2 regions of the Thiomicrospira aerophila AL3 genome follow, and region 1 is predicted to be linked to the other one. Evidence: predicted binding sites of a transcription regulator. Region 1 holds the regulator's gene; the other holds the start of a gene.
What was found. The regulator PhoB, encoded in region 1, activates phosphate uptake and scavenging genes when phosphate is short. The targets are predictions, from matches to a motif close to GNNTGTCATAAAACTGTCANAT.
Positions count from the first base shown of each region.

Region 2: ppk1 (polyphosphate kinase 1) is a predicted target of PhoB. The motif match lies at 7,184-7,205, and genes of this name have one in related genera.

Region 1 covers NZ_CP007030.1:454,837-466,394, forward strand. Annotated here, with positions in the region: gene THIAE_RS02185 (ABC transporter permease subunit) at 1-1,780, shown strand, start outside; gene pstA (phosphate ABC transporter permease PstA) at 1,803-3,440, shown strand; gene pstB (phosphate ABC transporter ATP-binding protein PstB) at 3,472-4,287, shown strand; gene phoU (phosphate signaling complex protein PhoU) at 4,304-5,035, shown strand; gene phoB (phosphate regulon transcriptional regulator PhoB) at 5,060-5,770, shown strand; gene phoR (phosphate regulon sensor histidine kinase PhoR) at 5,786-7,141, shown strand; gene THIAE_RS02215 (PstS family phosphate ABC transporter substrate-binding protein) at 7,236-8,204, shown strand; gene THIAE_RS02220 (GNAT family N-acyltransferase) at 8,284-9,999, shown strand; gene THIAE_RS02225 (PhoX family protein) at 10,026-11,558, opposite strand, start outside.
Region 2 covers NZ_CP007030.1:323,193-334,750, forward strand. Annotated here, with positions in the region: gene THIAE_RS01575 (sulfite exporter TauE/SafE family protein) at 1-330, shown strand, start outside; gene THIAE_RS01580 (SixA phosphatase family protein) at 337-870, opposite strand; gene pyrE (orotate phosphoribosyltransferase) at 857-1,504, opposite strand; gene THIAE_RS01590 (hypothetical protein) at 1,702-2,226, shown strand; gene THIAE_RS01595 (flavodoxin domain-containing protein) at 2,230-3,330, shown strand; gene ppx (exopolyphosphatase) at 3,335-4,852, opposite strand; gene ppk1 (polyphosphate kinase 1) at 4,966-7,110, opposite strand; gene THIAE_RS01610 (AI-2E family transporter) at 7,261-8,340, shown strand; gene dut (dUTP diphosphatase) at 8,340-8,816, shown strand; gene THIAE_RS01620 (cation-translocating P-type ATPase) at 8,813-11,524, opposite strand; gene THIAE_RS01625 (hypothetical protein) at 11,528-11,558, opposite strand, start outside.

The sequences.
Region 1 (11,558 bases):
TGTCATTACGCCGGTTATTGAATGGCCATTTGGTGAGGATGCCAAAGCCATCCATGATGGATCGGTAGATCGCTTAGCGGTGCGTGATGTCGATGAAAATATGATGATTATTGCACAATCTGATTTTTCAGATGCTTTGAGTATTCGCAACTATCGCAAGCGCACCTCGTTTATCTCTGATGAAATCCAGTTGAATCCGGTTGCACAGTCACAGATTCGTACCGACTTCATTTCAGATTACATTATGTTAGCTAGCAACATGCGTGACCTGGTTTTGGTAACGCGCGAAGGAATGGCGCGTTATTATTCGATTGCAAATATTCAGCAGCCTGAAATGCTACAGCAGGTTCGGGTGGTGCGTCCAGATGAAACCATTACTTCGGCCAAGTACTTAAATGGTAATACTTCAATGCTGTTCGGGACAGATAAAGGCCGTATGGTGCAGTGGTTCCCGGTGCGCGATCGTAATAACGATTTTGCTTTGCAAGAAATTCGTGATTTTTCACGCGGTGATCAGCCGATTACTGCGATTGGTATTGAGGGTACGCGTCGTGGCTTTGCCTTGGGAGATAGTGCGGGGCAGTTTAACCTTTACTACTCAACTTCCCAGCGTCATCTTCGTGAAGTTTCAGCAGGCCCACAAGACCCTATTACCTTCATTCGTTTTGCACCACGCGAAGATGGCGCCTTAGTTGAAACCCAATCGGGTCGTCTAATCAGCTATGACATTCACAACCCGCATCCTGAGATTTCTTTCTCGTCCTTGTGGCAGAAAGTTTGGTATGAGGGCTATTCAGAGCCGACCTATACTTGGCAGTCCACTTCAGGTACTGATGACTTTGAAGGCAAGATGTCATTAACGCCTTTAACTTTCGGTACGATTAAGGCCGCGCTCTATTCAATGTTGTTTGCCGTGCCGATTGCGATCTTTGCCGCAATCTACACCGCTTTCTTTATGGACAAGAAAACACGACAGTGGATTAAACCGTCTGTCGAGCTTATTGAGGCGTTGCCAACCGTTATTCTAGGTTTCCTTGCGGGTCTTTGGTTAGCGCCCTATATGGAAGCGAATCTACCTGGCTTCTTTGCCATCGTCTTTGTCGTGCCCATAGGTATTTTGTTGTTTGGCTATGGTTGGTCTCGGTTGCCTGAAAAGATTCGTTTGATGGTGCCAATTGGTCGTAGAGCCGTATTGATGCTGCCGGTAGTTATATTCTTGGGCTGGTTTGCGCTAAGTATGAGTGTACCCATCGAAAAAATGTTCTTCAACGGTGATATGCGTGATTGGTTGACTAACAGTGCGGGGATTGATTTTGACCAACGTAATGCCATGGTAATCGGTTTTGCGATGGGCTTCGCTTTGATTCCGACCATCTTTTCGGTGGCAGAAGATGCAATATACAGTGTGCCGCGTTATCTAGTAAACGGTTCTTATGCGCTGGGTGCGAGCGGTTGGCAAACCATGGTTGGGGTGGTCCTACCGACTGCAAGTCCAGGTATCTTCTCGGCCGTGATGCTGGGCTTTGGTCGCGGTGTCGGTGAAACGATGATCGTATTGATGGCATCAGGTAATACACCGCTAATGGATGTCAATATTTTTGAAGGGATGCGAACCTTGTCAGCCAACCTTGCGGTTGAAATGGCAGAAACAGAGGTCGATAGTACTCATTATCGCGTGTTATTCCTATCTGGTTTAGTGTTGTTTATCTTTACCTTCTTCTTTAACACCCTTGCCGAAATAGTTCGTCAGCGTATGCGTAAAAAATACGGCTCACTGTAACCCAAGATAAAAGGAATTAGACATGAAAACATGGATGAATAAAGGCGAACATTGGGTATGGTTTAGTGCTTCTGCCGTCAGTATCGCTGTTGTATTAGTATTTGGTTTATTGCTGATGATCTCAGCACGCGGGTTGAGTCATTTTTGGCCGCACCAGATCTATGAGTTTAAAGTAGAACAGGCGGCCGGCCCTGCGGTTTATACCGCTGAAATTCATAACACACGTGTGCGTGTGTTTGAAGATCCGCAAAACTCGGGCATGAGCTTACGTGAAAATCAAATCTTGCTCAAAACCGCGAACCGCGATGTATTTGGTATCGATTTTCGTTGGATTAACGAAAGCAATATCACCGCTAAAGAAGTAGCGAAAGGCATTACGGTCTTTGAGCGTTACTCTCATGGCGATTTGTTTGGTTATATCAACGCCTTTGAAGTGAATGGTGAGCGGCTTGATGATTTGCAGGCGGTTAAAAATCGTATGCATGCGCAACTAAAAGAAAGCCGTCAGATTCGTAAAGAACTGCGTCGTATTGAAAAAGGTCTTATCGGGGGCATTAACTACCAACTAGAACAAATCCGTTTTGAACAACGTCGTTTAGATCAGCGTGGTCAGCTTACTCAAGAAGCGATAGCTAATTTCGATGCTGAACGTGCGCGTTTAAATCAAGAGTTTAGTGAGTTAGAAACAGTTCGAGCTGAGCTTTACAACCGCTTACGAGCTTTAGGTACGGTCGTTGTGACGCTATCAGATGGCTCAGAACGACGTTTAGGACTTGATCAGGTAGTCGATTTTTGGCAACCGAACGATATGCATTTGGGTCAAAAAACCGCGTTCTTTTTAGGTTCAATTAAAAACTTCTTGTTAGACGATCCGCGTGAAGCCAATACGGAGGGTGGGGTATTTCCTGCTATTGTCGGTACCTTCACGATGGTTATCCTTATGACATTGTTTGTAATGCCTATGGGTATTTTGGCTGCAATCTATATGCGTGAATATGCTAAAGAGGGCCCAGTATTAAAGCTGGTGCGTATCTCGATTAATAACCTAGCCGGTGTACCCTCTATCGTATTCGGTATTTTTGGTTTGGGCTTCTTTGTTTACGTACTCGGTTATTCGATTGACCAAATGTTTTATAGCCATGTGTTACCTAACCCTACCTTTGGTACACCAGGCCTGCTATGGGCGGCCTTAACCATGGCGCTGTTGACCTTGCCTGTGGTGATTGTATCAACAGATGAAGGTTTATCCCGTATTCCACGCGCGCTTCGCGAAGGCGGCTTGGCCTTGGGTGCAACTAAGTTAGAAGTGATTTTGAGGATTATCTTACCCATGACAACACCCGCCATTATGACCGGTTTGATTTTAGCCATCGCGCGTGCTGCGGGTGAAGTGGCGCCATTGATGCTGGTTGGGGTCGTGAAGTTAGTGTCGGAGTTACCAGTGAATACGAATCCACCGTTCGTACATTTGGATCAGAAGTTTATGCACCTAGGCTTCCATATTTATGATACCGGCTTCCAAAGCCCGAACGTTGAGGCTGCACAGCCACTAGTCTATGCCACTTCCTTGTTGTTGGTATTGGTCATCGTGAGCTTAAACTTGGGCGCGATTATGATCCGCAACCGCTTACGTGAAAAATATAAATCACTCGAACATTAATTGACAGAATTTAGGTTAGAAGGAAAAAGTTATGAGTCAGAACATTAGTGTAAATACGGGGCGTGATCACCGCAATATGAATCTTGCGGAAGAGAAAATCGCGATCCAGGTTAAAAATTGGGATTTGTATTATGGCAATTCTCAGGCCTTAAAGAATGTCACCATGGATATTCCTGAAAAGCGCGTAACCGCGTTTATCGGGCCATCAGGTTGTGGTAAGTCAACTTTACTGCGTTGCTTTAACCGTATGAACGATTTGATTGATATCGTTCGTGTCGATGGCAAGATGTATATTCATGGCCAGGATATGTATGCCAAAGAATTAGATGTGGCTGAAATTCGTCGCCGAATTGGTATGGTATTCCAAAAACCAAACCCCTTCCCAAAAAGTATCTATGAAAACGTCGCCTATGGTTTGCGTTTGCAGGGTGTCAACAATAAATCGACCCTTGATGATACCGTTGAGTGGGCGTTGCAAGGCGCGGGCTTGTGGAAAGAGGTTAAAGACCGTCTAAATGAAAATGCCTTGGGTATGTCGGGTGGTCAACAGCAGCGTTTGTGTATTGCGCGCGCGATTGCAATTCAGCCTGAGGTGATGTTACTAGACGAACCCACTTCAGCCTTAGACCCCATTTCAACTTTGGCAATTGAAGAATTGATTTTTGAATTGAAAAAAGACTTCACCATTCTGATTGTGACCCACAACATGCAACAAGCGGCTCGTGTGTCGGATTACACCGCGTTTATGTATATGGGTGAGCTGATTGAATATACCGATACGGATGGTTTATTTACCAACCCACAGGTTAAACGCACAGAAGATTATATTACAGGCCGTTACGGTTAAAAGAAGGGTAGTCGAAATGGAAAAACAAGAATTTGGTTCACATGTATCTGGTTCATTTAACCGTGCGCTTGAAGAGTTATTTAATCAAGTATTAGAAATGGGTGGTTTAGTAGAGCGTCAGTTGGCTAGCGCCATTCATGCTGTGCAAAACTACGACATAAATGAAGCAAAAGAGGTCATAAATCTTGATAAGTTGGTCAACCAACAAGAAATTGAAATTGACCGTTTAAGTGTGCGTCTATTAGCGCGTCAGCAACCGACCGCCTCTGATTTACGTTTGGTTATTGCGGCCATTCGCTTAGGTGTCGATTTAGAGCGCATGGGTGACGAGGTGGTTAAGATTGCCAATATGGTTGTGCATATCGCTGAAATGGATGATGGGCGTTGCCAAGGCTTAAATGGTTATAAGCAATTGATTGAAATTGCTTCACGTGCTACCGAGATGTTACAAAAAGCCTTGAATGCGTTTGTGCGTTTAGATATCAAAGGTTGCGGCAGCATTATTGAGGAAGAAGAGCGTGTGGACGAACTCTTTAAAGTGACGACTGATGAAGTCATGGCGCTGTTTAAAGATTCGGATGTCGATGTGGTATGTTTGTTCGAATTGATTTATGCTTTACGGGCAAGTGAGCGCATTACCGATCATGCTCGAAATATGGCTGAAACCATCATTTATTTGGTGAATGGTCAGGAAATGCGTAATATTGACCCGAATCGTTTAGCTGAATTTTTAGAAAATATTAGTTAATCGATGACCATGATGAGAGACTTTATGCCCCCTGCCAAAATACTTGTCGTAGAAGACGAATCCGCCATTCGTGATATGTTGCACTTTACCTTAAGTTCAGCAGGCTATGATGTGGTTTTGGCTGCTAATGCTGAACAGGGTTGGCAGAAAATTCAAGATGACGCACCGGATTTGCTTATTCTGGATTGGATGTTACCCGGTATTAGTGGGGTAAAGCTTGCGCAACGTATTCGACAGGATGAGAAAACGCGTAGTTTACCGATTGTGATGTTAACAGCGCGCGGTGAAGAAACCGATCAAGTGATGGGTTTTGATGCGGGCGCTGATGATTATGTAGTCAAGCCGTTTTCTCCTCGTGCTTTAGTCGCGCGTATTCGTGCCTTGTTTCGTCGTCAGGATCCAGAAACTCAAACCACAGAAGTGTTGCAACTAGGTGAGTTGAGAATGGATTTGGCCAGTTATCGTTTTTGGGCGAAGGAGCAGGAGGTCCGCATGGGACCGACTGAGTTTAAGCTGATGCAGTTTTTTATGCAGCATCCTAATCGGGTCTATTCGCGGGGCCAACTATTGGATCAGGTCTGGGGGCAACAAGTGGTGGTTGAAGAGCGCACAGTCGATGTGCATATTCGCCGCTTACGCAAATTGCTTGAACCGCTACAATGTGAAGATTATATCCATACTATTCGTGGTGCCGGTTACCGTTTTTCGGAACCCGACCCACGCGCTGCTGATTAATGTTGAGCAATCATTATGCTTGGCATTAAGCCACTCTTTGACTTATCAAAACGCTTACGCTTCCATGAAGAAGTAATTGGCATTGCGGTGCTTATTTTTTTAGCGACGATTGCCGGCTTAATTACCCAAGCCTGGGGCTGGTCTTTTTTATTGATTTTTTTGTTATATGTGTTGCGCAATATGTTTTATTTTGCGCGTTTTTTACGCATGGTGAAAAGTGCTGACTTGGAAGCCCACCAAGTGCCTTTTGGGGTTTGGGGTGATATTTTTGATAGTTATTTTGAAAAATCTTTTCAAGAAAAGCGTCAAATCAAGCGCTTAAAGTCGGAAACGGATCAAGTTCAACAGGCGATGAACCTCCTGCCTGATGCGCATATTTCGTTATCTAAAAATTTTAAAATTGAATGGATTAATCATGGTGCCGAAGCCTTGCTTGGATTAAATCAAAGCGATGTTGGGCAGTTGATTACCAACTTACTGCGTCAGCCGGAGATTATTGCTTATTTTGAAGCGGGTGAGTTTGATCAAACGGTCGAGTTCTATCAAACCCATCAAAGCACGCAGCGCTTGAGTGCGTCGATGGTGCCTTACTTTCAGCATCATTTCTTATTTATTGTGCGCGATATTACTGCAGCCCATAACCTGGCACAGGTCCGTCGTGATTTTGTAGCCAATGCGTCACATGAGTTACGCACACCCTTAACCGTGTTGAGCGGCTATTTAGAGTTAATGCAAGATGATCATGAGCGTTTACCGGTATTGTGGCAAAACCCGGTAGAGCAGATGAATAGTCAGGCACAGCGGATGCAAAATATCATCAATGATTTACTAACCTTGTCTGCAATTGAAGCAGATAGTTATAAAACCCCACCTGATTTGGTCGATATGCAAGAAGTCCTCACTGTTCTTGAGCAGGATATGCATCTACTGAGTCAAAATGAGCATCAGATTAAGTTTGAGATAGCGACCCATAAAAACCTGTTTGGCTTGGTGGAACCTCTACGCAGTGTGTTTGTAAATTTGGCCACTAATGCAGTTCGTTACACACCGCCGGGCGGCAAAATTACTGTACGTTGGCTTGAAAATGAGCAACATCAACTCGTGTTTGAAGTTCAGGATACGGGCATTGGTATTTCCCGTGAGGATATTCCTCGTCTAACTGAACGCTTTTACCGCGTCGATACCGCTCGTTCACGTAGTTCAGGCGGCACCGGGCTTGGCTTGGCAATTGTTAAACACATTATCGAACGTCATCATGCCAAGCTCGATATTCAAAGTCGTTTAAAAGTGGGTTCTACTTTCCGCGTTATTTTTCCCGCTGCCATGACGCGTGATCCCGTCATGCATCACGTCGTTGCGCAATTGTCATAAAACTGTCAAATCTTGTTCATTAAGCTGTTACCTTGCAACACCATACTATGCAGGAAGTTTAAATTCACTTAACTCTCCTAAGGAGCTTTAAATTATGCTACGTCGTAAACTTTTAGCCGCTATGGGCTTTGCTGCTGCTACATTAACACTACAACCAGCTATCGCAGCTGTTGATCCAACCTTGCCAAATTATGAGCGTACCTCGGGTATTTCGGGTTCATTAAGCTCAGTGGGTTCTGATACCCTTAACAACCTAATGACTAAATGGGCTGAAGAATTCAACCGTTTGTACCCTAACGTAAACGTACAGATTCAAGGCGCGGGTTCTTCAACTGCACCGACTGCCTTGACTGAAGGTGTATCTCAGTTTGGTCCAATGAGCCGTGCGATGCGTGCTGGCGAAATCGCTGCTTTTGAAGCACGTTATGGTTATGCGCCAACAGAAATCGGTGTGGCCATTGATGCGTTAGCGGTATTTGTTCATAAGGATAACCCGATCGAAGGATTAACTTTGCCACAGGTTGATGCATTGTTCTCATCAACTCGTGCTTGTGGTGCGCGTCAAGATGCGACTTCTTGGGGTGATGTGGGTCTAACCGGTGAATGGGCGAATCGTCCAGTACAGCTTTACGGCCGTAACTCAGTATCAGGTACCTATGGTTACTTCAAAAATATCGCGCTTTGCCGTGGTGACTTCAAGAACTCTGTAAACGAACAGCCAGGTTCTGCTTCTGTAGTACAGGGTGTATCTGCCTCTATTAACGGTATTGGTTATTCAGGTGTTGGTTACCTAACCTCAAGCGTACGTTCAGTGCCTTTAGCGCGTGCTGAAGGTGAGCCTTTCTATGAGTCATCACCAGAAAACGCGGCAAACGGTAACTTCCCATTAGCACGTCTATTGTACGTTTATGTGAACAATCCACCTTCACAGGCTATGGAGCCAGCGGTTAAAGAATTTATGACTATGGTTCTTTCTCAGCAAGGTCAGCAGGTTGTACTAGATAGTGGTTATGTACCATTACCACGTTCAGCTGCAGAGCGCGAGTTACGTAAACTAGATTAATTTGTTGTGAAAACACAGATTAATTGATTTAAAAGCCCAGCCTTGTGCTGGGTTTTTTTATGCTTGAGGAGTTTTTAGCATGATTAATATTGAGCGCACCCTAGTGAGTCATTATCCGCAGTTGCTGGCGCAACCGGGCGCCAAATGGCTCATTAAACTACTGCGTGCCATTACCCACGAAGATGAAATTAATGAGTTTATTCAAGCTAATCAGCATCTGCGTGGGTTTCATTTTTTAGATAAGGTGCTTGAAACCTTTCAATTTGATTATCAAGTCGCCGCCAGCGAATTGAAACGCATTCCAGCCGAAGGACGGGTCATGATTGTGGCAAATCACCCCATAGGTTCCTTAGATGGCCTTGCTTTACTAAAGCTTGTGCGCTCGGTGCGACCCGATGTGCGCATTGTTGCCAATCAGTTGCTGAGTGAATTAGAGCCGATTCGCAGTTTATTTATCCCGATTGATAATATGTCAGGCAAGGTTTCGCAAAAACAACAATATAAAGCCATGAAACAGGCGTTAGAAGACGATCAAGCCTTGATTATCTTTCCAGCTGGTGAAGTGTCGCGTATTCGTCCGAATGGCGTGCGTGATGGGAAATGGAAAGCAGGTTTTTTACGTCTGGCTTTGAAAACCGACGCCCCCATTTTACCTATTCGAATTGAAGCACGTAATTCGGCCTTGTTTTACAGCCTATCAGCGATTTATAAGCCCCTCGGTACCGCAATGTTGATTGAGGAAATGTTTAAGCAAGAACAGCGCGGCTTAGTATTTCATGTTGGTAAGTTGATTTTGCCCAAAACGCTGGTTGCACTTGACCTAGATCAGGACTTATTGGCAGCGCGTTTTAGAAAGCATATATATCGTCTTGGTACGCCGAAGAAATTGCGTAAACCGCCATTGTTCGCAGAAGTGAATACCATTGCGCATCCTGTCGATGGCAAGGCGTTACGTAAAGCCTTACGAGCGGCAGAGTTGCTGGGTCAAACCTCCGATGGTAAACACATTTATCTTTATGACTTTCAAGAAAACTGTCCAGTGATGGACGAGATAGGTCGTTTAAGAGAACTGACCTTCCGCACCGTTGAAGAGGGCACCGGCCTACCCAGTGATATAGATGCGTATGACCGTTATTTTCGACATTTGGTGCTTTGGGATGACGAGGCGTTGGATATAGTCGGTGCCTATCGCATTGGTGAAGGCGCTAGGATTGTCGCTGAAAAGGGATTGGCTGGGTTTTATAGCGCCAGTTTATTTGAGCTAGACGAGCCGTTACTTCCCAAGCTGCAACAGGGCATAGAGCTGGGACGTAGCTTTGTGCAACCCAAATACTGGGGTATGCGCTCGCTTGATTATTTGTGGTATGGCATAGGCGCCTATTTAAAAGCGCATCCAGAGGTGCAGTATTTATTTGGTCCGGTCAGTTTAAGTGCGGCTTATCCAGAACCAGCCAAACAGAAAATTTTGAGCTTTTACTGGCAGCAGTTTGGCGCGAAATTACCGGGGGTACAAGGTCATACGCCTTATCTGCTGTCTGAATCAACCTTGACAGCGGCTCAGGCTGATTATGCCCAGGATTATGCGACATCCTTTAAGCGCTTAAATTATCAACTTGAACAAGACGGGGTAAAAGTACCGACGCTATATAAGCAATACACCGAGCTTTGTGAGCCTGGAGGTTGTGAGTTTCATGGGTTTAATTTAGATGCGGATTTTGGCGGCTGTGTAGATAGTTTTATTCTGGTGTCGCTGGACAAGGTGAAGCCCAAAAAACGACAGCGTTATTTGGGCTAGGGTTATTAAGCAATCAGGCGGGAGCGTTAAGTGCCGATGACCCCGCCGTCGGTTTTGGTAATCACCACCGTGGCTGATCTAGGCACACCATAGCCCATGGGCCAGCGTGAACTAAATTGATTGCGTTTAAACGCGTCAGCCGTGGTGGTTGCGCCCGGGTGCTGCACGTTGATAAAAAGCGTTTTGCCATCAGGTGTAGCGGTAATGCCGGTGATTTCTTGGCCAATTGGACCGACTAAGAACCGGCGTAAATCACCGCTAGCTGGATCGCAGGCTAACATTTGATTATTACCAAATTGGCTAAAATCACCCGTATTCAATACACGCTCACTCATATCGGTTTGAATCCACAAACGACCATCCTTATCAAACCATAGGCCATCTGGGGCATTAAACTGGTTGGTATCATTGAGCGGCACACCAGCAAACTCTGAATCACTTTGATCGCCTGCCAACAAAAAAATATCCCAGTTAAAGTGAGTTGGCAGGGTGGTGGATTCTTGCCAGCGGATGATATGACCATAAGGATTGCCTGCGCGCGGGTTGGCTGCATCTACCTGTTCGGCTTGGCGGCGGGTGTTATTGGTTAAGGTGAAATAAACCTCTCCAGAGTTTGGGTCAATCGCGCCCCATTCAGGGCGATCCATTTTAGTGGCGCCCATTAGATCAGCGGCTAAGCGCGTGTTGATTAATACATCGCCTTGGCTATCAAAGCCATTTTCAGCGGTTAAAGGTCCTTGTCCAAAGACTAATGGTAACCACTCACCTCGACCATCCTCATGGAATTTGGCTACATACAGCGTACCCTTGTCTAACAGGTTGGGCTGCGGCTTATTTTTGGAATAAGTGGTATCGCTTACATAACGATAAATATATTCAAAACGGGCATCATCGCCCATATAGCACTCGATCGGTTGACCCTCAATAGCGGGTCTAAAAATCACGCCTTCATGAGCAAAACGACCTAATGCAGTACGTTTAATCGGTGTGCTATGCGGGTCGAGTGGATCAATTTCAACCACCCAGCCAAATTGATTCGGTTCATTAACAAATTCATCGTCGGCTTTAAAACGCTGGAATAGGTCAGCATGAGTCGCAGAGCCTTTAGCGCGCTCCCAAGCATAACGTCCTGACGTTTCGCTGCGCACGCCGTAACGTTGTTGTTCACGTGGTTGACTGGTGGGGTTATAAAAATAACCCGCCCAGTTTTCTTCACAGGTTAAGTAGGTACCCCAAGGGGTTACGCCATGCGCGCAGTTATTAATTGTGCCGCGGGCTTGAGTACCCTCTGGACTAAATGGTGTGCGCATTTTTTCATGTCCACGCGCCGGACCGCTAATCTCCATCAGGGTGGTGGCATCGATGCGGCGATTGAGTGGACTGGTCGTTGGTAGCCATTCGCCTTGCTCATCACGTTTAATGTGCACGACAGTGACACCGTGCGCGGCCATTTCATCTAACACCTCTTTGGCGTCACGATGCCCTTCGGAATCAATGTACACCGCAGATGAGCTGAAGGTGCGTCCCTGATAACTGTTATGCAAAAAACGCGGCTCAAT
Region 2 (11,558 bases), 130 kb from region 1:
CTAAATGGGTCACTCACCTCCGGTACGGGATTATTTGTCACACTGTGGTTAGTGCGTTGGTTTGGTCTTGATTATAAAACGGCGGTTGCCTATACCCTGGTGTTAGTTGGCATTTTTTGGAACGGCATGGGCGCTTTAACCTTGGGTATTTTAGGTGACATTATGTGGAGCTGGCTGCCCGCGTTAATTTTAGGGTCGCTAATTGGCGGTTATTTAGGCGCGCATTTGTCGATAGTCAAAGGCAATAAGCTGGTTAAACGTGCATTTGAAGTGATTACCATTTTAGTGGGCATGGCGCTCATCTACCAGGCCTGGTCACTTGGGAGTTAATAGGCGTTAAGCGATGAACTTGTGCGTTAGCGTCTTGGGCCGCACTAGCGTGACTAATCGCATTGAAAGGCCTGGGCAATCCTGCCAATCGCCATCGAACTCAAACAGGGCGATAGCGCCAGTAGGCATGACTTTATTGGCTTGCATAGCTGGATGATCTGTTTGCGCATTTAACTGCTTTTCCAGCTGCTCATAGCCTGGGTTGTGCCCCACCAGCATTAAACGCTTAATATCTGGATTGACCTTGCTGATAATCGCAAGTATTTGGTCGGGTTCGGCATGATACAGCTGCGAATCGAATGTGGTTGGAATAGGTTGCAGTCGGGTTAAAAACTCAAGGGTTTGTTTGGTGCGCACAGCAGAAGAACATAGCACCTGCTCGGGTATCAGCTTTTCTGATAGAAGCCAGTTCGCCATGCGTTGCGCGGCTTTTACTCCACGCGTCGCGAGCGGGCGGTCATGGTCAGCGAGGCTCGAATCAGACCAATCTGACTTAGCATGACGCCACAAGAGTAATTGACGGCAATTATTTGACACCATATTGACTACGATAAGCTTGCATAGCGGATAAGGTCGCAGCTTCGCCTGATTGTTTCGCGCCATCGGCTAGATAGGCAATCAAGTCATTCAGATTTAAAATGCTCATCACGGGTAAGCCATATTGTTGCTCGACTTCTTGAATGGCGGATAACTCACCTTGGCCGCGTTCCATACGGTCTAATGCGACCACTACGCCAGCAGGGGTAGCCCCATGTTGATGAATTAAATCAATCGACTCCCTAATCGCAGTGCCCGCAGTAATTACATCGTCAATAATCAAAATACGCCCGTTAAGGGGATGGCCAACAATTTGACCCCCTTCACCATGATCTTTAATTTCCTTACGGTTAAAGGCATAAGGCTTGTTGATGCCATGATCACGTGCTAAGGCAACACTGGTTGTAGCGGCGAGTGGAATCCCTTTATAAGCCGGGCCAAATAGTACATCAAACTCCACACCTGACGCAGCAATGGCTGCAGCATAGGCTTGAGATAGTTGATCTAGGTGCGCACCGGTATTGAATAAACCGGCATTAAAAAAGTAGGGGCTAATTCGGCCGGATTTTAGGGTAAATTCACCCCATTTCAATACACCGACATCGGCAATAAAATTGATAAAGTCTGCTTTATTCATGATGACAACCTTTGTTAATACGCTAAAAATAATGCCTCAAATCATAGAGGGCGATGTTGCATCTGGCAAGCCTTTTTCATCGCAGATTGCGCTTAGCTCTGTTAAGCTGGCCTGGGACTTGCTAAACTACTGATTATTGAATTAATTAACCTATTAACCATCCCATACCATCATGAACGCGCAGCGAGGCAGGACACATGGCAATCGACTTACGTAAGGTCGAACCTCTGGGTTCAAAAAGTGTATTGCTCGAACAGGCAATTAAAAAAAATCGCGGTAAACAAAAAGCCAATGGAGCCAGTTACTTAGAAGACATCGATTTGTCTGATATGCTCAATCCAGATTACGAATGGCTTAATCAAGACAAAACCGCCCTGCAAAACCTAGTCCAGCAAATGGACAAAGCCATTGCGCAGCTATCTGAGCAAATGCGCGATATGGGCACACAAACGCGCCATATTGAGCAGTTTAGTCGTCGTTCTAAAGCGCAACTGGAAGAAGAGCAGGCTTTGTTGTTTAAACAAATCCAAACGCTTAACACGATTTTGAAACGCCAAATCGCGGTGCTCGATGGGGTTGAACGCCAACTTGAACAGGTTGAAATTCGTCAAATGAGTATTTTGCCGCAATTGGTATTAGGTCTGATGGCCGGCTTGGCCTCAGCGGTGACCATTTTAGTGGCCGCACCTTGGATGCTTAAACTCGTAGCTGGATTTAGCTAGTTCATGCATGCACGTGTTATTGAAAAGTGGTTGCAAACCCATCCTGACTCGCCGCAACCTGCTTGGCTCGTTACCCTTGAGGCCGACTCACCATTGGTTTATGAACCGGGCGACTGGGTAACAGTAACCGGTGTTAATCAGCCAGCGTGGGCGAGGGCGATTTTAGCGCAATTGAATCTTGATCCTGAAACGCCAGTAACCTTGCGCCGCCACGGCGATGTCAGTGCGCTTGATGCTTTAATTCATCATCTTGAAATTACCTTGCTCGATCCTGCGCTGCTCGGCAAGTTGAGCCGTCAGTTGGGCTTGAGTTATTGGCCAGATCGTGACGCGATGCGTGCGTATGCCGACAGCCGCGATTTGCTTGATCTATTAATTGAATACCCCGATATTGCGCAACTGGGAGTCGAGCTGTTGCCATTGCTAACGCCGCTGTTGCCTCGCTATTACTCGATTGCCAGTGCGCCCAATCCTTCGGCGCCTAACCAACTGCAGATTCTGTTCAAACAACTTGAAATTCACCAGCATGGCCGTACCCGATATGGGGTAACTTCGACCAGTTTAGCCAGTGCCGATACCACCGCTAATCGCAATGCTATGTTTGAGATAGCGATTAAACCTAACCCACAATTTAAACTGCCGGTTGATCCAACCACGCCGGTGATTATGGTGGCAGCAGGCACAGGTTTAGCACCGTTTTTAGGGTTTATGCAAGCCCGTGCAGCACAAGGTGCTCGCTACAATCAACTCTATTTCGGTGAAACCCATGCCGCGCAACGTTTTCTAGCTCAAGCACAACTTAGCGGGTGGCAACAAGCAGGCCTGCTACAACTCGTTACGGCTTTTTCACGTGATCCACAGCCGGTTGACTATCCAACGCCTTATTATGTGCAGCATGCCTTACTTAAGCAGCAGGCCTGGTTAGATGCGTGGCAAGCCGGAGGGCATATTTATGTTTGTGGCAGTAAACTTGGCTTGGCAAAAGGCGTCGAATCGGCGATTAAGCAGGCCTGGTTAAATCATGGGCTGTATGCGGCAGACGCGTTAGACCAGGCCTGGTTAGATGCGCGCAAAAGTGGCCGCATTGCATTAGATGTGTATTAAGACGTTATTGAATGGTCAGATAAAACCCCGCGGCTTCAAGACGTTTAGCTTCGATATCTAAATCCATCGCGGTCAGTGGATGTTGCGCTAACCAACCTTCCTCAAACACTAAGCTCAACCGATGCTCTAAAGAGCTGGCATCAATATGCAATAGCACCTCAGGTGAATCTAAATCACGACCGCGATGAATGCGCACCGCTAAACGAAGCAATACGGTTAAAAATATTAATTTGGTATTGTGGGGTTCAAACAAGTTATCAAAGGCTTCTTTAATAAATTTACCGCGATGATTGAGCATCATAGCGGCGAGCATTTGTTTTTCTTGGTTGGTAAAACCGGCGAGATCCGTGTTTTCGAGCAGATAGGCTGAATGGTGACGATAGCGTTTATAGCTGATGGCCATTCCGCATTCATGTAACTGCGCGGCCCACTCCAGCAGTTTTGGATAGTTGTATTCGGTATCGTGCAGCTGCCAAGTATTGTGTGCTTGATGGTACAAGCGGCGCGCTGTTTGGGCGACTTGTTTGGCTTGCGCCGTATCGACCCGCATCCAGTTTTGCATCGCCTGCACACTCTGTTCGCGACTGTCTTCATTATGCAACCGACCCAAGGTATCAAACACTAGGCCTTCACGTAATGCATTTTGGCTTACCAGCATACTGGCAATACCGAGCTCTTCAAAGGTGGCGATTAAAATCGCTAAACCGCCGGCAATGACAGGGCGACGGTCATCTTTTAAACCAGCAATAGTGGCATCCATGGCACTACCGGCTTTTATTAACTCGCCACGCAGCTGTTGTAAACCCGAAAGCTGAATGCTGCCATCACTGCTCCATTGATTATCCACCAGAATTTGGCTAATCGACTTGATGGTTCCCGACGCCCCATAGGCGCTATCCCAGCCTTGTTTGGTCAGGTTTTTGCGGTGTGGCCGTAAGATTTGACGTGCGCTCGCAATTGCTCGACTCATGCGGTCAGCGGTAATCACATCATCGGCAAAGCAAGATTGGGTTAAACTGACACAGCCCATTTCGGTGCTGGTTAGATGTTGGTTGTCAAAACCCTGGCCAATAATATATTCGGTACTACCGCCGCCAATATCCATGACAAGTCGCTGTTCATTGCTTTTGGGAAGGCCATGCACCACGCCTAAAAAGATCAGTCGCGCTTCTTCTTGTCCAGAAATAATTTCAATGTGATGACCTAGTGCCTCGCGGGCGGCGCGTAAAAAACTGCGCGAATTTTGCGCATTGCGTAGCGTGTTGGTGCCTACGGCGCGGATGTTTTGTACCGGCAAATGTTTAATCAGCTGGCCAAAACGAGTTAAACAACTCAGCGCACTATCAATGGCGTCATCCGATAACCAGCCCTGGGCGTCCAGGCCGGAACGTAAACGCACCATCTCCTTATGCTTATCGATTACCTGAAGTTGATGATCACGCTGGCGCGCTAAAATCATATGAAAACTGTTTGAACCTAAATCAATGGCCGCGTATAAATCAGATTCCGGACTCTCGTTCATAAGTATCTTTGTTCACAATGGGGGAAAGGCAAGGATTCAAGTGTACCCCATTTTTTAGCGACCAACCAAGCAAATTGGCTGGTTGCGCTGTCAAAAATGGGATAGAACTGTTACTAGCTGGCACTTGGGTCGCCTTGATATTGACTAATCAACTGCTGTTGCGCATTGACAGTCGGTTCATCATCACTCAAGGGAGGCGTAACCAGTTCATAATGCCCATCCTGCTGCAATAACCAGGCAGAGGTATTGTCCTCTAAGTATAAAGCCAATCCTTCAGTAAAGACTTGCTGAAAGCACTGCGGGTCCAGAATTGGGAAGCAGGTTTCCACGCGCGCTAATAGGTTTCGGCTCATCCAATCGGCACTGGAGCAATACAACTCGGGTTCGCCGCCGTGATTTTCAAAATAATAGACACGATGGTGTTCCAAAAAGCGGCCGATAATTGAGCGCACTTGAATATTTTCAGACAAGCCTGGCACACCTGGCACTAACGAACAAATGCCACGAACAATCAAATCGACCTTTACACCGGCTTGTGACGCCTCATAAAGTGCATCAATAATTTGCTTTTCTTGCAAACCGTTCATTTTGGCAATCACGCGAGCGGGCTTACCATTGCGCGCGTTTTCAGCCTCACGCTGAATCCGTTCAATCATGCCGGAATGCAGGGTAAAAGGAGATTGCAACAAGACTTTTAGATCTTTGGTATTGCCTAAGCTGGTGAGTTGTTGAAAGATTTTGGTGACATCATTGCCGATGTCCTTGTGGCAGGTAAACAATCCAAAATCAGTATAAAAACGCGTGGTGATATGATGGTAGTTACCTGTGCCTAAATGCACATAATGGCGTAATTTGGAGTCTTCACGGCGCACCACCAAAATCATTTTGGCATGGGTTTTATAGCCCACCACGCCATAAACTACATGCACTCCGGCATCTTGCAAGCGGGTCGCTTGTTGAATGTTATTGTCTTCATCAAAGCGGGCGCGTAACTCGACCACTGCGGTGACTTCTTTGCCATTTTTGGCGGCGCGCACAAGGGCATCAATAATCGCCGATTTTTCACCGGTACGGTATAGAGTCATTCGAATTGCCAATACATCGGGATCTTTAGACGCTTGATTTAAGAAATCAATGACCGGGGTAAAGGCATCATAGGGGTGATGCAGCAAAATATCCTGGCGAGCAATATGTTGAAATAAGCTTTCACCGTCTTTTTTGCGCGAGAACAAGCGGAAGGGGTTTTTATTCACCGGCTTGGGCTTAAACGGCTTGGGTACATGAGGCGGAAACATTAAATCCGGACGATTGACTAAATTCGGCACCGCATCTAAGCGATGCAAGTTGACTGGGCCATGCACCTGATACAAGGCGGTCTCGTCCAGTTTAAAGCGGTCGAGCAAATAATCCATCATCGCCGGTGGACAATTATCGGCCACTTCTAAACGAATCGCATCGCCAAATTGACGACCATATAACTCGCCCTGTAGGGCGCTCATAATGTCATCAACTTCTTCCTCGTCAATAAATAAATTGGTGTTACGCGTTACTCTAAATTGATAACAACCGGTCACCGTCATACCAGGGAATAAATTAGCGACATTGGAATGCAGGATAGACGACAAAAACACGAGATCGTTGTCACCATCTGTCGCCTCAGGCGGCAGCTTGACCAAGCGCGGTAATGACCGTGGCACCTGCACTATAGCCAAACCATTTGAACGCCCAAACGCATCCTTGCCTTCTAAGGAAACAATAAAATTTAAACTTTTGTTAAGAATTTTAGGGAAAGGGTGCGACGGGTCGAGACCCATTGGGCTAAGTACTGGCTTTAATGAATCCAAAAAGTAATTGCGAATCCATTCTTTTTGTTTTTCATTCCAATGGTTGCGGCGTACAAAGCGAATCCCTTCTTTTTCCAACGCGGGAATCAAAATATGGTTAAGGGTGTAATATTGATCCTTGACAATATCATGCGCTGCCTCAGTGAGCTGCGCTATCGCATCGCGTGGGACGAGGTTATCTGGGTGGGTCCGCGCCGCAGGCTCTTTAGCCAGTTCGATTAAACTGGCTAAACGTACTTCAAAAAACTCATCCATATTCGAGCTGGAAATACACAAAAACTTTAAGCGCTCTAACAAAGGCACCTGGGCATTTTTAGCTTGAGCTAATACGCGGCGGTTAAACTCCAGCAAACTGCGTTCGCGATTGATATAAATGGGTTGCACAGGCGATGTAGGTTGAGTCGTATCTGTCATGGTAGTCCTCGCGGCAAAAGCAGATTGAATGAAAATATTTATCCCCTTATTTTAACTTAAATTACCCCTAGCAACATGACGCTTTGATGACGAGCACCCTGTCGAGGTGCTAAACTGATGCCACTCATTTTTAGTAGGACATATTCCACCATGACAGAGAGCAAAGGCCTTAATTGGTTAGTCGGATTGGCCGCGATTATTATTATTCTCGCCGGCCTTAAAGCCGCTGAATCCATTACCATTCCGATTATGTTGGCGTTGTTTATTGCGATTATCAGCAGCCCATTTTTAAGAATGCTCACCAAGCGCGGCATTCCCGGTTATGCGGCCGTGCTAATTGTGTTGTCGGTGCTGATTATTGTTGGCGGCGGGTTGGTGTCGATTGTTAGTCAGTCAATCAATGCGTTTATGTTGCAATTGCCGCATTATCAAATGCGCTTACAAATCATGCTAACCGGCCTGGTACCGCTCGCCGAACAGTTTAATATCCCTTTAACCCGCGACATGATTATGCAGCACATTAATCCGGCTACGGTGATGGGCTCCATCGGCACGGCCTTATCCGCTGTCAGTTCACTCCTTACCAGTACCTTTTTAGTGGTGTTTATTGTTATCTTTTTAATGATGGAAGAAGCGCAATTACCCGCCAAGCTTAAAGCGGCCAGCAAGAAAGCGAATTTTACGATTGAGCTGACCAGTGGCTTTATGGATCGTGTTAACAAATATTTGCTCATTAAAACCATCATCAGTTTTATAACAGGCCTACTGGTTACCTTATGGCTAATGTTTTTAGGCGTTGATTTTCCTATACTCTGGGGCTTAGTGGCGATGCTAATGAATTTTATCCCCAACGTCGGCTCGCTGATTGCCGCGATTCCAGCGGTGTTGCTGGCGATGGTTCAACTCGGCTTTGGTGATGCCGCCTTTGTCGCACTGGGTTACATCGTGATTAACGTGCTGATGGGTAGTTTAATTGAACCACGCTACATGGGCAAAGGGCTAGGTTTGTCGCCGTTGGTCGTGTTTTTATCATTAATACTCTGGGGTTGGTTATTTGGTCCCGTTGGGATGTTTTTATCTATCCCGCTGACCATGATTGTTAAGATTGCCCTTGAGCAAAACGAAGCGACACGTTGGATCGGCATTATGCTGTCAAATGAAGCGCCGTCTGTCATAGAACCTGAGCATCTAAATACTTCTACAACTCAAGAATCAAAAGGAACCCAATAATGTTAAACGTGCAAGATAGTCTGACCCTTGAATATAAAATCTTAGACCCACGCATCGGTGACACGATTCCATTTCCTGCCTATGCGACCGAAGGATCAGCAGGCCTGGATTTACGGGCCGCAATTGCCGAACCCCTCACCATTGTGCCAGGGCAAACCCTACTCATTCCCACGGGGTTGGCGGTACATTTAGCTCATCCAGGTTTGGCTGCAATGATTTTACCGCGTTCAGGCTTGGGGCATAAACACGGTTTGGTGTTAGGGAATTTGGTGGGGTTGATTGATTCAGATTATCAGGGCGAACTGAAAGTATCCTGCTGGAATCGGGGCAATCAGCCTTATGAAATTGCAGTAGGTGAGCGGATTGCACAAATGGTGATTGTGCCGGTACTGCAACCGCAGTTTCAACAGGTAAGCGAATTTAGTGATGCCAGTGACCGTGGCCAAGGCGGCTTTGGTCATTCAGGGCGAGCCTAGAGCCAGTGCCATCGAAACAGCTTGTTAGCGCCCGATAAGATCAGGGTTGGCAAGGCCGCAATGAACATAACAATGAGAAGATGCTCTATCGTCAGTGCACTCGTCCCAAGTACCAGCTGACCCCATGACCAATATACCATCAATATCGATAAGCTGGCCGAGGCCAGCACCATCAGCACTAATGCGGGATTGTTGAATGGATTGCGATCATAGAGCGTGCCAAAACTGCGAGCGTCAAAAATATGGACAAGCTGGCCAAAAATAAGCGTCATAAATGCCAAGGTTTGTGCATAGCTTTCGGCGTAGCCCTGTAAGATAGCCCATTGAAATACGCCAAAGGTAATGGCGCCCAGTACTAAGCCTCGAACAATAATTTTGGTGCCTAAATGTTGCGCAAATAAACTTTCCTGGCTTGATCGAGGTGGGCGAGACATAACATTTTTTTCTGCTTGATCAATGCCCAGTGCAAGTGCTGGCAAGCCGTCGCTTATTAAGTTGACCCATAAAATCATTAGGGGCGCGAGTGTCAGCAGGGGCTCATTGGTGATGAAAGCAAAGGCAAATAATAGTGCGCTGACTTCACTGACATTGGCCGTGAGGCCTTGACGAATAAATTTGCGAATATTGTCATAAATCCGCCGTCCTTCTCTTACGGCCATGACGATGGTGGCAAAGTTATCATCGAGTAAAATCAGATCAGCAGATTCTTTGGCGACCCCTGTGCCAGCTATGCCCATGGCGACCCCTATGTCAGCGCTGCGCAGTGCCGGTGCATCATTGACGCCATCTCCTGTCATGGCGACCACTTCTTGATTGGCTTGCAAGGCTTGAACTATGCGCAGTTTGTGTTCGGGGGTTACGCGTGCAAATACACGCACTTTCTTAACGGCCTGAGTCAGTTGAAACTCGTCGAGTTGATTTAATTCTTCACCGACTAAACATGGTGCTTCAGCTGTAGTGGTAATGCCCATTTGAAAGGCAATGGCTTTGGCTGTTTCGGCATGGTCACCGGTAATCATGGCAACAGCAATGCCGGCTTCGTGACAATCAGCAATTGCTGTTATCGCTTCAGGTCGAGGCGGATCAATAATACCAAACAGACCCACTAGGGTTAAATCATATTCCAGTGACAAATCGGGTTTTGCCGCTTCGGCGGGTGTCAATGGTCGAATGGCCACCGCTAAGGTTCGTAACGCCTGTTGCCCAAAAGACGCGATTGCGTCTAATGCATCTTGATGAACCCTTGTAATAGACGCTTGTTGTTGAGCGATTAAAGCGGTGTTGCAGCGAGCTAATAACACATCGGGCGCGCCTTTTACAATTAACCAGGCCTGCTGATCTTGATCTTGAATGACCACGCTCATCATTTTGCGCTCAGAGTCAAAGGGTTGGCTAGCCAGTCGCTTGAAGCGCGTTGCCAGGGACGCTTGGGTAATGTTAGCTTTGGCTGCGGCCACAATGAGCGCGCCTTCTGTGGGCATGCCGTGAATGCTGTAGCGTTCGTTATCGATGATTAGCACGGCATCATTGCATAGTGCGGCATAGTCGAGCAATTGGGTGAGGTCAGTGTGTTGAGTTGGGTCAATAGGTTGGCTTGCTTGCGAAGAGTCGCTGGCTAGGAACTCACCTTGTGGTTCATAACCTAATCCGGTTAAGTGATAGGATTGATTGGCTTGCCAAATTTGAGTTACCTGCATCTTGTTCTGGGTAAGTGTGCCGGTTTTGTCAGAACAAATAATACTGGTAGAGCCTAGGGTTTCAACTGCATTGAGTTGTTTGGCTAGGGCGTTGCTGCGCATCATTTGATACGCGCCCAAGGTTAATACGATTGTAACAACGGTTGGAAGGCCCTCTGGGATTGCGGCAACGGCTAATGAAATGCCCGTGCGCGCTAATTCTGCCCAGCCAAAACTCTGTAACATTCCGAGAATGATGATGGTTGAAATAATTACGGCTGCCGCCCAGATGAGCAGCTTGGATAGGCGTAAAATGCGCAGTTGTAAGGGAGTCAAGCGTGTTTCAGTTTGTTGCATCAGTTGCGCAATATGCCCAACCTCGGTGTTCATGCCGATAGCGGTAACAAGAGCAGTACCTTGGCCATGGGTGACGGCGGTACTCATAAAGACCATATTAGTTTGATCGGCAACGGCTAGCGTCTTGTTGTTAATAGTTTGGGTGTGCTTGCTAACCGGTTCTGACTCACCCGTGAGCGCTGACTCATCAATATGTAAGCTACTTATGTCTATCAAGCGGGCATCTGCAGGCACAATAGCACCGGTATCGAGCTTAATGATGTCGCCTCTCACCAGGTCACGTGCCGCAAGGTGCTGCCATTGATTATCACGCCGCACCCAGCATTTAGGTGCGGCCATAGTGCGAAGGGCTTCAATAGATTTTTGCGCTTTATAGGCTTGGACAAAGCTGATCAAAGCGTTGATTAGGATAATAACCGCAATAGCAATCGCATCTACATAATGGGCAATAACAAAAGATAGCAGTGCACCAAACATCAATACAATTAACAGTGGGTTGGTGAATTGTTGTAACAGTAGCCTTAAGGACGAAATGGTCGCTGTGTCAGTAAATATATTGGGGCCGTCTTCTTGCCGGCGCTGTTGCGCGGCGTGCTGCGTCATGCCGCACGAGAGGTCAGTATTCAGTTCGGCGGCTAGTGCATCGGGATCTTGACGATAAGGGAGTTTTGGCATGATTTAGCGATTTCGCGTTTCCAGTAGAAAGGGC